DNA from 2 places in the Rhodococcus sp. MPR-R1B genome. Region 1 is predicted to be linked to the other one. Evidence: riboswitches for the same ligand, from Rfam matches in the RefSeq annotation. Region 1 holds a riboswitch; the other holds the start of a gene.
The links. A riboswitch is a leader RNA that binds a small molecule or an ion and turns the genes downstream of it on or off. The one in region 1 is predicted to bind S-adenosylmethionine.
Positions count from the first base shown of each region.

Region 2: linked by a shared signal. The riboswitch ahead of AC1Q61_RS24815 (aminotransferase class V-fold PLP-dependent enzyme) and the one ahead of AC1Q61_RS14000 (putative leader peptide) in region 1 are both predicted to bind S-adenosylmethionine.

Region 1 covers NZ_JBXAFO010000008.1:181,323-188,989, forward strand. The annotation lists gene AC1Q61_RS13970 (hypothetical protein) at 1-42, opposite strand, end outside; gene AC1Q61_RS13975 (signal peptidase I) at 29-691, opposite strand; gene AC1Q61_RS13980 (hypothetical protein) at 722-1,309, opposite strand; gene AC1Q61_RS13985 (alternate-type signal peptide domain-containing protein) at 1,317-1,895, opposite strand; gene AC1Q61_RS13990 (HAD-IIA family hydrolase) at 2,186-3,001, opposite strand; gene AC1Q61_RS13995 (sulfite exporter TauE/SafE family protein) at 3,039-3,806, opposite strand; SAM riboswitch class I at 4,006-4,100, shown strand; gene AC1Q61_RS14000 (putative leader peptide) at 4,108-4,185, shown strand; gene AC1Q61_RS14005 (amino acid ABC transporter permease) at 4,296-5,270, shown strand; gene AC1Q61_RS14010 (amino acid ABC transporter ATP-binding protein) at 5,267-6,052, shown strand; gene AC1Q61_RS14015 (ABC transporter substrate-binding protein) at 6,087-7,058, shown strand; gene AC1Q61_RS14020 (FAD-dependent oxidoreductase) at 7,069-7,667, shown strand, end outside.
Region 2 covers NZ_JBXAFO010000022.1:24,386-32,052, reverse strand. The annotation lists gene AC1Q61_RS24835 (saccharopine dehydrogenase family protein) at 1-344, opposite strand, end outside; gene AC1Q61_RS24830 (alpha/beta hydrolase family protein) at 337-1,335, opposite strand; gene AC1Q61_RS24825 (DNA-binding transcriptional regulator) at 1,479-2,357, shown strand; gene AC1Q61_RS24820 (LLM class oxidoreductase) at 2,336-2,950, opposite strand; gene AC1Q61_RS24815 (aminotransferase class V-fold PLP-dependent enzyme) at 3,161-4,486, opposite strand; SAM riboswitch class IV at 4,540-4,654, opposite strand; gene AC1Q61_RS24810 (PucR family transcriptional regulator) at 4,715-6,250, opposite strand; gene AC1Q61_RS24805 (DUF917 domain-containing protein) at 6,247-7,305, opposite strand; gene AC1Q61_RS24800 (S-methyl thiohydantoin desulfurase family protein) at 7,312-7,667, opposite strand, start outside.

The sequences.
Region 1 (7,667 bases):
TCCGGAAAAACGCTGACGCAACGAGCTGTCATTGCCCGCCATGGTGCACACCATCTTTCGTCGATCTGGTTGTTTCCGGATTTGCGGTGTCAGCTGAATCGTCTGGTGCGGATCCTTGTGGCTCGCTCCGGTTCTTGTTGCGAGAGCGCATACTTTCACGTGTCCCGCTGGCGATCATGTACAGCGCGTAAACACCCAGCGTGCCGACTGCAACAGTAAGAATGGTCTTGCGTTGGTCGCCGGTCAACCAACTGTTGACGTGTCCAAGGTAGGGAACGGAATACCACACCTTGCCTCGAATCTGTACGGGGCGTACGGGCTTCTCGTCGGGGGTGTTGTTGGCGTCGCCCTGCGTGATGAACGTGCGTTCGCCTTTGGTGTTGATGCTCATCGAAATGATTCGATGTGTGACAACAGTCGGCTGGCCTGATTCGAGTTGGTAGGTGATAGGCATGCCGACGGTCAGATCGCCCTCGTCCACAGGTTTGACAATGATGAGTGTGCCCGGTTGGTAGGTAGGGCGCATCGAGCCCGTGAGGATCGTAAAACGTTGTGAGCCTGTCACGATCGGTATCACGATCGTGACGACGATGACCGCGCACAGAGCGAACAGTAAAACCCAGGTCACAACTGAGCTGACCCACCACAACGGGCCGGTCCGTTCACGTCGATGGGAGTGTTTCGTGTTCATTCGCTTGTCGCCTGTCATTTTGATCGAGTCCTACACCTGAACTGCTGTGAAGGTGAAAACGAGCTTGGTCGACACCCCGCCCGCTGTGGTTCCTGTCATGTTCACCGACGCGCGCATGCACCAGACCGTGGAACTGCCGTTGGCCAAGGAGATTCCGGGGTTCGCGGGCACCGGATATACGGCGCTTGTTGCCGGTCCCGAATAGACAGAGGTTCCGGCAACGGGTGAGCCTGTTGATACGTTGTTCGGGCAATCCGTGGTGCTCAACACGGTCGATATCTTGAGGTCGAGAACAGGATTTGTGCTGGTGGCAGTCACGGAAGCCAATCTGAATCTCAGACCGGAAGCGTTGGTTGCCGGGTTCAGGATGGTCAGCGGCATCTGCACGGCGGTTGTAGACGTCATCCCAGTCCCCGCGAACGTGCTCCAGGTGTAGGTACTGGCGGCGTTGGCAGCCGTAGAACCCACCTTGAGTGCGAACGTGCTACCACCGGCGGTCAGTACGTCGTTGCTGATCGGGGCAGCGGACTTCCAAAGCGCGCCGGTGCCTTGCGCTGATGCGAACATCAACACAATCACCGACGCGCCCGCAAGGGCTCCCCAAGCTCTCCCCTTCATCGATCGTTTATGCCGGGATGGCTTGCTGTTGCAGCTTGATGGCGAGGTTCGACAAGTTGACCGACGCGCCCTGAGCCACAAGAAGCTGAACGTCAGCGAAGGTCAAAGTCACCTTCACCGTCACAGGTTTGCCGTTGTCGGCTTCGGTCAGTGGGGATGCGGCCGTGACTACGGTGCCGCCTACGGTCACCACCGTTGTTGCCGTGATGTTGTCTTTGAGTTGATTCGCGGTGGCTCCTGGAGCTGCCGTCGTGCCGGCTGTGATGGTGCTCGTGTCCGCTGCGATAGTTGCAGCGAGTCGATCGCCATCTGCGGTGATCGACGTTGTGCAGTCGAAAGTGAGCACTTCGGTCGGCACAATTCGCCATGCGGTGATATCCGCAATCGGCTTCACCGTGGGGTTCGTGGACTGCCACCCCGTTCCGGATACCGGGGCGCAGGGGGCGAGCTGCAACGTGCCCGCTGTGACAGCGCCGCCGCCGCCGACAACTTCGCTGTCACTCCACATTGCGAGCGAGCCGGCACCGCCGAGGAGGAGGGCACCGGCCGCCGCAGCAGCGATCGCACCCTTGGTCTGCTTCTTCATGAAAATCTCATTTCATGTCTGGGACCCGAAATGGGGCCATTCAGACATGAGTATCAGACACGGCAAACGATTCGTTACCACTTTTCGAAAAATCAATTTTACGACTGGAGTCCAACTGTCACTCGGTGTCGAAATGATCTTTGACCTGCGTCTAACTACTCGTTTGTAAGTTTGGTGCGAATAAAACCGTTGGTTTGTTCAGTTGGACAAAGCGGACGAGTCGGAACCTGGCAAATCTGCTGTTTTTTACCAGTTAATTACCGAGTTTCGGTTTTGTTTTGCAATTTGAATCAATTGTTTGTGTTGCTACGGAATGGATCGGTTGTTGTTCCCACAAGATCGGCGACCGACTCGAGGACGATGGTCGGGCGGTAGGGATAGAGCTCTACCGACGCGCGGGTCGAGATCCCGGTCATCACCAGAATCGTCTGCAGTCCGGCTTCGAGGCCACAGACGATGTCGGTATCCATGCGATCGCCGATCATCAACGTATTGGCGGAATGAGCGCCGATGGACCGCAGGGCTGAGCGCATCATCAAGGCGTTGGGCTTGCCGACGTAGTAGGGATCGCGTCCGGTCGCTTTGGTGATGAGTGCCGCGACCGAGCCGGTGGCCGGCAGCGAGCCGTCTCGCGACGGTCCAGTGGCGTCCGGGTTGGTGGCGATGAACCGCGATCCACGCTCGACCAGGCGAATGGCGGTGGTGATTGCCTCGAAGGAGTACGTTCGCGTCTCGCCGAGGACGACGTAGTCGGGGTCGCTGTCCGTCAGGACGTAACCGATGTCGTGCAGGGCGGTGGTCAGGCCCGATTCGCCGACCACGTAGGCGCTGCCGCCCGGCCGCTGGTTGGCCAGGAACGTCGCGGTTGCGAGCGCTGACGTCCAGATCGACTTCTCCGGGATGTCGAGTCCCGAATTGAGCAGGCGTGCTCGCAGGTCACGCGGGGTGCGGATGGAGTTGTTGGTGAGCACCATGTACGGGATGTCGTTCGACGCCAGCTCTGCCAGGAACGTGTCCGCTCCAGGTATCAAGTGCTCCTCGTGGACGAGAACCCCGTCCATGTCCATGAGGTAGGTCCAACCGGTCTGATCTTCTGTACTGGTCATTACTCCAGTATGTGCGGGTGGCGCCCGATGTGGGCGGTCAAGCGAGAAGGCGCCACAGTCCGATCAGGCCGACGACGACAATCGTGTAGCGCAATGCAGTGGGGGACAGGCGCCGTCCGTAGCGGGCACCGAGAACGCCACCACCGAGTGAGCCGACGGCGATCAAACCGGCTGCTGCCCAATTGATCTGATCGAATGCCAGAGTGATGTACATCCCTGCTGCAACGATGTTGACGAGCAGCGACAGCAGGTTCTTCGCGCCGTTCATGCGCTGGAGGGTTTCCGGGAGGATGGCACCCATCACACCGATGAGAAGGATGCCCTGCGCGGCAGTGAAGTACCCGCCGTAGATGCCGACTGCAAAAGTGCCGGCGGTCAGGAGCATCAGCCTCTTGGTGGACAGCGTCGTTTCTTCGGTGGAACGCTTCTTGGCCCACGCCTGGATGCGTGGTTGGAGGAGGACGAGCGCGAGAGCGAGGACCAGCAGCACCGGAACGATGGTCTCGAACAGTTTCTCGGGTAGATGCATGAGCAACCACGAACCGAGTAGTGCCCCGGCGAGTGACGCCGGAATCTGCCACTTCAGTCGATCCCACTGTCCGGACAGCTCACGTCGGTAGCCCCAGGTACCCGAAACTCCGCCGGCGACGAGCCCGACCGCGTTGGACATGGTTGCGGTCACGGGCGGCATGCCGAAGGCGACCAGCGTCGGGAACGTGATCAGCGTTCCACTGCCGACCACGGCGTTGATCGCGCCCGCGCCGATACCGGCCAACAAGATGAAGAAAGCGTCGAGTCCACTCACTCCGCAGACGGTACGGCAGAGGAAAAGTCAGTCCGGACGGCGGTCCCGGTCTTCATTCGAACGCTCCATTCAACACGCCGAACGCGGCTGCGGACACCGTTGGAATCAATGCGATTTCAACATCGTGGACCCTTCATTTCCCTTGCAGTGCAGGGAAATACAACATTTGACGACTCGACATTTCGGGTCTAGTCTTTGCTCACCATCCAGAGCGACCGAGAGACCTGGCTCGTCGACGTCGCAGCAACCCCCCGAGTGATCGGGAGCGGGTGCTACCGCCAGGACCGATGGAAGGCATCACATGGTTACCACTTCGCACGCTGCGCACAAGCGACGTCACATCGATCTGTGCCGCACCGCTTCGTGTCACTGTCGATGACCGAACTCTCGTCGTCTTCGCAACTCGAGCGCACCAACTCGAGGACACAGCTGCGTTCCCATTTCCCCGAAAGGTCTATTCGTGATGTCCACTCCGTCAGGTAGCGCGCCGTGAGCGCGCCCACCGATGTCCGCCCCGAAAAGTCGGTGTCCGAGTCGCAACTTCCCGACTCGGAGCTTGTCGTCGCTCGCACCTGGCACCCGCTGCGCTGGGTGATCAGTGCGGTCGTGCTGGTCCTGCTTGCTCAGTTCATCCACGGACTCGTCGTCAACCCCGGCTGGGACTGGCCGACCTTCGCGCAGTACTTCACCGCGAAATCAGTGCTCGCCGCGCTGTGGATGACGATCAAACTGACGCTGTGGGGGACGATCCTCGGATTCGGTCTCGGTGTTTTCCTGGCACTCGGTCGGTTGTCGAAAAACCCGGTCCTGCAGGTGATCGCTTGGACCTACATCTGGGCCTTCCGCTCGATTCCACTCATCGTGCAGCTGCTCTTCTGGTTCAACATCACATACCTGTACCAGACGCTTTCTCTCGGAATACCTTTCGGTCCCGAGTTCTTCACCTTCCAGGTCAGCGGTGTGATCGGCGGATTCACCGCAGCAGTCATCGGTTTGGCGCTGCACCAGGCTGCATACTCGGCCGAGATCATTCGCTCCGGAATCATCTCGGTGGATCACGGTCAGATCGAAGCTGCTCACTCGCTCGGCATTCCGCGCAGTCGCCAGTTCTTCAAGATCGTTCTCCCGCAGGCAATGCGGGCGATCCTCCCCAACGCCGCCAACGAGGTCATCGGACTCTTCAAGGGAACGTCGATCGTCTCCACCATGGCAATCGCCGAACTGTTCTACCAGGTGCAGGTCATCTTCGGACGCAACGGACGAGTCGTGCCCCTGCTGATGGTCGCCACGATCTGGTACATCATCCTCACGACGTTGCTCTCGATCGGTCAGTACTACGTGGAGCGCCACTATGCACGAGGATCCGCCCGTGCTCTTCCGTTGACTCCGGTACAGAAGGCGCGCAAGAAGTTCGAAGAGATTCGCGATGCGCGTCTCGATATTCCGCGAGGTGCGACCCGATGACCGCAGAACTGGCCGAAGAGACGGTGTATGCCGTCGAAGCGCGCGGAATTCACAAGTCCTTCGGCACGCTGGAAGTACTTGCCGGCGTTGATCTCCTGGTCCGCAAGGGCGAAGTGACCGTCATTCTCGGTCCGTCGGGTTCCGGTAAGTCCACCTTGCTGCGCACCCTCAATCACCTCGAGAAGGTCGACCGCGGGACCGTACGGATCGACGGAGAACTGATCGGATACCGGCGCAAGGGAAATCGGCTCCACGAACTGCGTGACCGCGAGATCCTGAAACAGCGTTCGCACATCGGATTCGTGTTCCAGAACTTCAACCTGTTTCCGCACCTGACCGCGTTGGAAAACGTGGTGGAAGCGCCGCTCTCGGCCCAGAAGCGTGATCGTGACGAGGTGTACCGCGAGGCCCGCGCACTGCTCGAGCGAGTGGGAGTGGGGGACAAGGCGGACGAGTATCCCCGCCAACTCTCCGGTGGCCAGCAACAGCGCGTCGCGATAGCGCGAGCGCTGGCACTGCGGCCGGCGGTCATTCTCTTCGACGAGCCGACGTCGGCGCTCGACCCGGAACTGGTGGGCGAGGTTCTCGAAGTCCTCGCTCAGCTGGCCCGTGACGGCGCCACCTTGGTGATCGTCACACACGAGGTCGGATTTGCTCGGGAAGTGGCGGACACTGCGGTCTTCATGGACGGCGGCGTCATCGTCGAACAGGGCCCGCCTTCGCAGGTGATCGACAATCCGGTCCACGAACGGACCAAAGCCTTTCTCTCCCGCGTCCTCTGACGCGACCCAGACTCATTCCCGGAAGGAAAAATTGATGTTCTCCACATCCCGTCGCGCGACTTTTCTGATCTCGGCGCTTGCCACCGTCGGATTGCTCAGCGCTGCATGCAGCAGCGCGGACGCCGAGTCCGACGGCGCCCAGGTCACCGCTGCTGCGGGTTACAACCTCACGGCCGATCAGAACCGCATCACCACCGACAAGGTGGATTCCATCGCCGCCGAGCTACCTCAGGACATCCGCGATCGTGGCACGCTGCGCGTCACCGGTAGTGCCGGTTCCGCTCCGCCGCTCCGTTTCTACGCCGACGACGACACCACCCTCATCGGTTCCGAGACCGACTTCGCCTATCTGATCGGTGACGTTCTCGGCTTGAAGGTCGACCTGCAGACAGCAGATTGGGCACAGAACTTCGTCCGGATCGACTCCGGTGAGGCCGACGCCTTCCTCTCCAATGTGACTGTCACAGAAGAGCGTAAGGAGAAGTACGACTTCGCGACCTACCGTCTCGACACCCTCGCCTTCGAAGCCAAGAAGGGTGCCGGAATCTCCATCAAGGAACCCAAGGACGTCGCGGGCAAGAAGATCGCCGTCTCCTCGGGCACCAATCAGGAAGCGCTGCTGGTCAAGTGGAGTGAGCAGAACGTCGCGGCCGGCCTGGCGCCTACCGACATCTCTTACTACCAGAACACCACCGACTACTACCTCCCGCTGCAGTCCGGCCGGATCGACGCCTACTTCGGCCCGAACCCGTCGTCGCAGTTCCACGCCAAGCAGTCGGGGGAGACCGAGGTTGTCGGTGAGTTCTCCGGGGCCGGCGACACCCTGCAGGGGCAGATCGCGGTGCTGGTGAAGAAGGACAACGGCCTGATCAAGGCGATCAACGACGCGATCAACCACACGATCGAGAACGGCACGTACCAGCAGATCCTCGAGCGCTGGAACATCACCAGCGAAGCCGTCGACACATCCCTGATCAACCCGCCCGGCCTTCCGAAGACCAAGTGAGCTCTCGTCCATGAGTGAGATTCTCGATGTGATCGTCATCGGCGGAGGACTCGTCGGGTCCTCCGCCGCATGGCGGCTCGCGGCACGCGGACGTAGCGTAGTTCAGCTGGAACAGTTCGGGCCGAGTCACAAGCACGGTGCGTCGCACGGTACTTCGCGTATCTATCGGCAGGCGTACGACAATCACCTGTACACAGGTTTGGCGGCCGGCGCGCTGCCGCTGTGGCGGGAGTTGGAGACCACGACGGACGTCGGGTTCCTGGAACTCACCGGTGCCGTTGATCACGGCCTGCCGCAGGCAGTGCAGTCCAAGGCGAAGATACTTCGCGAGGCGGGCATCAAGGGTGAGATCCTCACTCCTGCCGAGGCGTCCGCCCGTTGGCCGGGGCTGCGATTCGACACCACGGTGCTCCATCATCCCGACGCAGGCCGGTTGCACGCGGACCGCGCCGTGACCGCTCTGAAGGCAGGAGCGGTGTTTGCGGGCGCCGAGGTCCGTCACGATGTTCGGGTGTTGGCACTCGCGCGGGCGTCCTACGGCGTGGACGTGGTGACGGACAGTGGAACGCTCGCAGCTCGTCAGGCCGTGATCGCGGCCGGTGCGTGGAC
Region 2 (7,667 bases), on a different contig from region 1:
GCCGGCTCCCAGTCGTCGCAGATGTCGAGATAGTGAGTCCCGGTCCCGATCGCTGCCTGGAGAATGCCGACGCCGAAACGGAAAAACGGTCCGACCGTATTGACGACCACGTCTGCGCCGTCAAGCAATTCACGTAGCGTGCGACCGTCCGTGACGTCGATGCGGCGCGCCTCGACTTCCGCTGACGCCTGCGCCAGTTCAACTGAAAGACGCTTCGCAGCATCGATATCGCGATCCGCGACTACTACCTTGCTGATTCCCGGCAATGTTGCGGCCAGACGAACTGCTGCCGAGCCCATGGCACCGGCACCACCCAGTGCGACAACCGTGATTCCGTCAGCCATGAATTCCCTCCAAAAATGCAGTCTGATCCGCTAGATAGCCGGGAGCGAAGATCGAACGGGGAGCAAGGACGGCCACCAGAGCGGACCTCACTTCCGAGTCTTCGAGATCCTTGTCCACGATCGAATGCGTAGCGTCGGGGTACTTCTTGACCACCAATTGCCCTGGAGTGTCCAACAATTCGCGATACACCCTTTCGGTATCAGCCACGTCGACGTTGACGTCTTGTCCGCCGATGATCAAGAGCACCGGAACCTTCACGGTTTCGAGATCGGCTCGCGCATCCGAGAGGTAGTTCTTTCGGATGAAGTTCCACCGGTCTTCGGTGAGACCGTCGGCCTCGCCGGAGGCCACGAGATCGTCGAACGATGCATCACGGGCCAACTGATCCAAGTTCTTCGCACGATCGACCCGCGCTTTCTCGAACTCGTCGGCCGACGCATTTCTCTCGGAAAGTTCGGCTAGGGTATTGAATTCGCCTTGTTGGAGCCAGTTGATCGCGGGACCCACGGCAATGACGAACGCTACGTCCGGGTCGAGGTTCACCACCTTGGGCATCACCCACCCTGCCTGGCTTGCACCCCACAGACCGATCCGAGACGGATCGATATCCGAACGTCCCCGCGCCCACTCGATTGCCGCTTCCGTTTCTGCCGCGCGATCGTCCATGCTCTGGTCGAGCCAATTGCCCGGTGCCCCATTCACCCCCGGCTTGTCCCAGGAGAGTGACGCGTACCCCGCCTTTGCGAACGCCTCCCACACCGGTCGATAGAACGTCTCATGTGTTGCATCGACCGGGCCGTCTCCGTGGACGAAAACCACGAGCCCGAAGGGACCGTCACCGTGTTCGGGCAGTGCAAGGACTCCCTGGAGCGGCACCGATCCCCCGGTGATCGTCACTTTTTCCTCACGGATGTCATAGGTGTTCTGGTACAGCGTCCAGCCCACCAGAGTCGCGATCAGAACAACGACCACCGCCAGGGAAGTAACCATCCACCTGCGTAAACGAGGCTTACTCTTGCCCTCGCTCATCGATTCCGCTGCCATCTTCCCGCCCTAACGTACGAATTTGAAACGATCGTATTGCATTCGATAGTACAGTTGTGGGCGAAGATGTCGAGAAGCGAGGAAAGGACATGGCGATGACCGACAGGGACGTCGATGTACCCACGAGGATCTTGATCGAGGGACTACTGCGCACGGACGGAACTGTCGACGGGCACACCCTCTATGCCACCGCCGACGCCCTCGGCAAAACTGATCAACAGGTTCGGCTGTGCATCAAGCGGTTGGTCACCGAGGGGAAGTTCACTCAGGAAGGTCGCGGGCGGCAGGCCACGCTACGAGCAACGCCGAAAGCCCTGCGCGAGATGGAACCCGACGTCGAATTCGTTCGGCTGGCCTATCGACAAGACCGCGACACTGTGACGCCGTGGGACGGGTACTGGCACCTGGCCGGATTCGCAATTCCGGAGTCGTCACGGAAAGGGCGAGATGCGCTGCGCACCAAGGTCGTTTACCTCGGCGGCGCGCTCGTCCAGGGCGGTCTGTACGTCTCGCCGCACGCCTGGGAACCGTATATTCGCGATGCGGCCGCCGAACTCGACGTCGAACAGCACCTGTCTTCTCTCACCACTCGAGATCTGAAAGTGGGCACTCTCGAAGACCCCGTGAAGATTGCCGCGCAGTTGTGGCCACTGGACCAGATCGCTGACGGATACGAACGGCTACTCGACATAGCGACCGCACGCCTGCACAAACTGCAGAACAGTCCGGGTACCGATGCTGTCACGATGACCATCGAACTCGCGGCGGAATTCACGCGAGCCATGGAACCGGATCCGCTGTTGCCGCCGGAACTACTGCCCACCAACTGGATCGGCACGAGGGCTCGGTCGATCACTGCGCAGTGCTGGACGCTTCTGGCACAGGTGGACGGTGCCGACGAATTACCGTCGCTGTTCCACCTGTACGCAGATGCAATCGGTGACGATCAGGATGCAAGCGTGCGCTGACGGGGCGGCAGTCCGAAACGCCCGAGAACCTCGTCGACTGCGGTGGACGGTGTGACAAGTCCGCGATCCTGAAGCCACGGAATGGTGCTGTCCACCAGATGCTCGAGCGTTCGAGGCAATGCGAGAGGCAGCAACGTAACGCCGTCGGCGACCTCCGCAGCTCGGATATCGGCGATCAAACTGCCGAGACCGGAAGGCGTTCCGACGTAATGAAGCGAAACGGGAACCCGCGGCGAGGTCAACGCGCTGTCCAACTGCGCAAGCTCCTTACGAGCGGAGCGAGCCTCCGGCGCGATCAGAATCTCGAGATCGACCAGCACTGCGACGCTGTCGGGATCGCGTCCTTCTTCGGCGACGGCAGCGCGTATCCGTGCGCGTTCGAGCTGTGCCTCACGCAGATCCGCAGCGCGAATCCGAACCACATTGGTAGGGAATGAAGCCAAATCGAGAGCCTTTTCACCCTCGGTGAGGTCCACCCAGTAGTCGCCGCCGATGATGGGCAGGTTGCCGGGTGCGCCCTCAGCGGCCGGATGGTGACCGGATCCGGTCAACTCGACCGCTACGTGCAGAGAATGCGAAGCGAGTGAAGACATGTGAGACCTCCGAAAATCAGAAAAGTATGGGATGAGCGAGACGAATCGTCAGCTCGAACACATTCCTGAAGAGGTGCGGCACAGATCGACATGGCGACGGCACCACTGACCGAGAGTGATGCTCACTCTCGAAGGGGTGGCGGGAAAATCCGCTGGTGCCATGGCTGCCATGCTAGTTGTCCGTTCGAGTTTTCGGGGACCGAGCTCAGCTCAGACGCACTCGGCTGCGCCGGCATTGTCGTCTGCGGCTCCGAGGAAGGGGCGGGTCTCGGGCACAGGGTTCCACGCACCTGCCGTCTTCGCGTACTTCCAATCACGCTGATTCGAAACCAGGATGTTCACGGCGTCGACCAACCGCGTCACGTCGTCCGAGCTGCTACCGAGGCCGAGGCTGGCGCGAACTGCACCGCCGGAGAGGCCGAGGCGCGCGAGAACCGGATGTGCGCAGAAGCGACCGTCGCGAACTCCGATGCCGTGCTCGGCGGAGAGGAATGCGGCGATCTCGCCCGCTTCGAATCCGTCGACGGTGAAGGTGACGATTCCGACGGCGTCGGGAGCGTCGTTCCACAGTCGCACGAGTGAGACGCCCTCGATGGCGGACAAGCCGTCAGTGAGCTGGGCGGTGAGCGCCTTCTCATGCTCGGCGATCACGTCGAAGTCCAGGGCGTGCAGGGTTTCGCAGGCGGTCGCGATGGCTGCCGCACCGAGCACGTTGGGGGAACCCGCCTCGTGGCGTGCGGGCGCGCAAGCCCACTCGGTGGATTCGATGGTCACCTCACGCACGGCGCCGCCGCCGGCGAGGTACGGCTGAGCTTCGTCGAGCCAGTCACGGCGGCCGACGAGAACGCCGGCGCCGAAGGGCGCGTACAGCTTGTGGCCCGAGAACGCTACGTAGTCGACGCCGCATTCCTGCAGGTCGATGCGACGGTGGGGAGCCAACTGAGCAGCGTCGACGAGGATACGTGCGCCGCAACGGTGAGCGATGTCAGCCAAACGTGCAATCGGCAGGATCTCACCGGTCACGTTGGAGGCCCCGGTGATTGCGAGCAGCGCGGCAGGCTTGGTGCACAGTTCACCGATCAGACGCTCGATCGTTTCTTCGATGGTGTCTGCGGCGGTGACGATACGAGCGTCGTTCCACGGCAACAGGTTTGCGTGATGCTCGACGTCGAGGACGACGGTGCTGCCGGGGACGCACTGCGCAAGCAGGTTCAGCGAATCGGTGGTGTTCCGGGTGAAGACGACAACCTGATCGTCGGCACAGTTCACGAAACGAGCAACGGATTCACGAGCGTTCTCGTAGGTGAGCGTGGAGATCCGGGACGCGTAGCCGGCACCGCGGTGGACGCTGGCGTACGTGGGCAACAATTCGGCGATACGGTCGGTGACCTGGGCCAATGCCGGCGCGCTGGCCGCGTAGTCGAAGTTGGCGTAGGAGCATTCGCCGCCCTGAACCAATGGAACCTGCAGGTCGGCACCCGAAACCTTGGCAATCGCGGTGGTGTAGCAGGTGTCGGCACTCAATACAGCAGTCATCGAAGACAATCCTCACGTTCAAGGACTCGTTCGTCGGGAGATGGCCCCGGAAGAGTCCGCGCTTGCCGCATTCGTTTTCGAACGCAGCCGGGTCGTCACCCGGAGCACCCCACCGCGGAGGAGGGTTGCCGACCAGCAAGCCGGGGCTGAACACTGGTACTCGTGACCTGGCAACGAGGATGGCAGGAACCTCCCGCGCTTGTCAAGACGAAGCTGCGAAGACCGTCGTCACGGCGCGATCGTCCGGCAGGCGAGGTGGAGCGCAAGCCTGGTTTCCGGATCGGCCAGATCGACCGAGAGAAGGCGCTGAATTCTATCGATCCGACTCGATACCGTGTTGCGGTGCAAGCCCATTCGGGTTGCGGTGTGAGCCAGAGACGATTCTTCGTCGAGGTACGTCGACAGAGTCTCGAGCAACTCTCCATTGGAATCGCGTAGCGGTGCGAGCAATGCCGCAGCCGCAGGCTGGAAGGTGTCGGTTCGCGTCCACGCCAGCAGCAACTGCGCCAGCCCGAGGCGGTCCACGTGCAGGAATCGACCTGTTTGAGATCGGGAACCGGCGAGCCGAGCGGCATCCCCGGCCTCCGACAGGGACGAACCGATTCCAGCCGGACCGTCGTGTGCGCGTCCCACACCTACCCAGGTCTCCATCGTGGGTTCCAACCTCGCCTGAGCTGCACGGATGCACTCGGCGATCCTGGTGATCGCCTCCGGTCGCGGCTCGCCTGGCAGAGTCGTCCACGCCGCCCAGCCGTCAGCCTGTTCCACGACATTGGCGTCGATTCCCTCGGCGGCGAGAGCATCTGCAACCTCGCTGCGTCTTGCCACCAGGTCGACCTCACCGACCGCCAGGACTTTGATGCCGATGTGCCATCCGTCCAGCATCCAACCCGCGTCGAGTGCGCGCCGGAGCAGTCCGGGTGTGGCGTCTGCTGACGTGTCGATCAGTTCACCGAGCAACGCGCTACGCCGGCGCGCTTCACGCTCGTCGACCATGCGCGCAACGGCCAGTCGGTGCCCGGCAGCCAACGAGGCCACGTCGAGAACCACTGAGAGAGAAGCCTCTTCGACGCTTTGACGCACCGGGAGCAGCACCGCCAGCCAGGGCTCTCGGGCTGCGCCGGACATCACCGGGCACGCAATCAGGACCCCGCCGGAGTCCAATTCGACCGTGGTGGGCGCCCCGCGACCCGACAACATACCGGCAGCTGCTCGATCAGCGTCTGACAACAGGTCGGCGCCGGTCATCGGACGTCCGGACGTGTCCAGGAGAAAGAATGAACGCTGAAAGGTGTTCAGTAGCACCGACAGAAGATTCTCGACGCTTCCTCCGGCTCGTTGGCCCGCGTGTGTCGCCCGCAGTACTGCGTCGGCCATCACCGCCCGCGAATTCGAGAGAAGATCACGAAGATCCACGCTGAACTGCCACGGGTCGGATACTCCGAGCACCACCAGTCCGAGCCGATCGGCAAGCAACGAGAGATTCGCATCCTCCGCCGCAGTGCTGTGCACAGCGACCACCTGGCAGCCGGTCGCCGCTGTGCGCCGAAGGAGAGCGTCGAATCTCCACTCCCCGATGTCGATTCGATCGAGAATCACCAGAACTGATCCTGAACTCGCCGCATCCGACACGGCCTCGGCCGACTGTGCCGATTCCCCGGTGAGTGCTCCCACTGTCGTCACGACGGGATCACCCTCCCCGGCCAGTCGATACAGCCCGACAAAGGCCGGGTTGTTCAGCAACGCCGAAACACTCGCGCTCATCGCGCCTCCATCAGCACTGCGTCGTGGTCGATCCCGAATGCCCGCGGGCCGACAACTTTCAATCTGCCCACTTCTTCCGCCCACCACTGTGGACCGGGAAGAACCAACACGGCCACATCGTGCCCCTGGTGCACGGATTCACACGAGACGAAGGCGCCGGTCCGCACGTCGAGCAACGTCACGATGTCCGGGCACGTTGCAATCATCTCGCCGTCCAACGCGACGGTCAGGAACTCACTCTCGAATTCGACTCGTATCACCGCGGAATCGTGTTCGAGAATCACGCTGCCCCGACGATCGCCGGTGTCCGGACGACTACGACGGACCGCACGCACCCGGCCAGTCCCCATTACCAGGGCCCCGGAGCTCTCCGCGATCTCCTGCCAACTGCCCAGGGCCCCGATGTGCTGACCCAGTTCGTGTGCTCGGGAGAGAGTTCCCGGAATGCACGCCTCCTGCACCGTCCGCGCATCGATCGACGCGATCGCCAGAGCGCCCCAACCGCTGGTTCTCCCGATCAACGACCGCACTGCTACCTCGGCGCCGAGCACATCCACTCCGTCGACGACGGTAATGAGGCCGCCGGGCTGGGCGAGTGTGACCGGGCACAATTCCAACCCGGCTGCGGCGAGAGAGAAGTGATCGAGCCGCGGCATCGCTCGACCCAGCAGGTCCGCGTCGACCACGGGAATTCCCAACGCCAACGCCGCCGCAATTCCGGAGAGAGCGTTGAGTCCACCGCCTTCGAAAGTCATCACCGCGGTCGGACGCTTCCCGGTCCAGCGCGTCAAAGCTGCTGCAGTATCTGCAAACTCACGCCCGGAGGGCAATTGCTCCTCCAAAGCCAGGGCCGATCCGACGATTCCCACCGGCATCACCAATGCCTCCTCCGGCAACTGGTCCGGCGCGATGACCTCCACCGAAGTAGACGTCATCAGTGGACGCAGCAATTCCACGAACAAGCGTGGATCGCCGCCCCCGCCGCAGCCCAGGACCACCGCCCCCGCTGCGATCGCGTCGAGGTCGGCCTCCCGGACCGCGTGCAGCCTGCTCACGGCTCGCTATTCTGCCAGTACAGGTTGCTCGAGTGTCTCCACCGGCAGGAACGGGCGATCGAGCCCGAAGCTAGCCGGGCCGAAGACCGCCAGTGCCTCCGGGGTTCTCATGATGGGTGGGGTCGCGATCCCGATGACCGCAACGCGCTGCCCGTACCGCAAGCCCTCGGTGGTGATGGGTTCGGCGGTATCGGCCTCGACGATGCAGATCAGGTCTGGCACGATCGCCACCATCACTCCGGATTGGACGGCGATCAGATTTTCGTTCTGGAACTGAACTTCCAGCTCTTCGTCTCCGACGCCGGCGATCCGCACCGAACCCCGAGCGAACCCCTCATCGGTTCGCCGGTCGACATCGATCA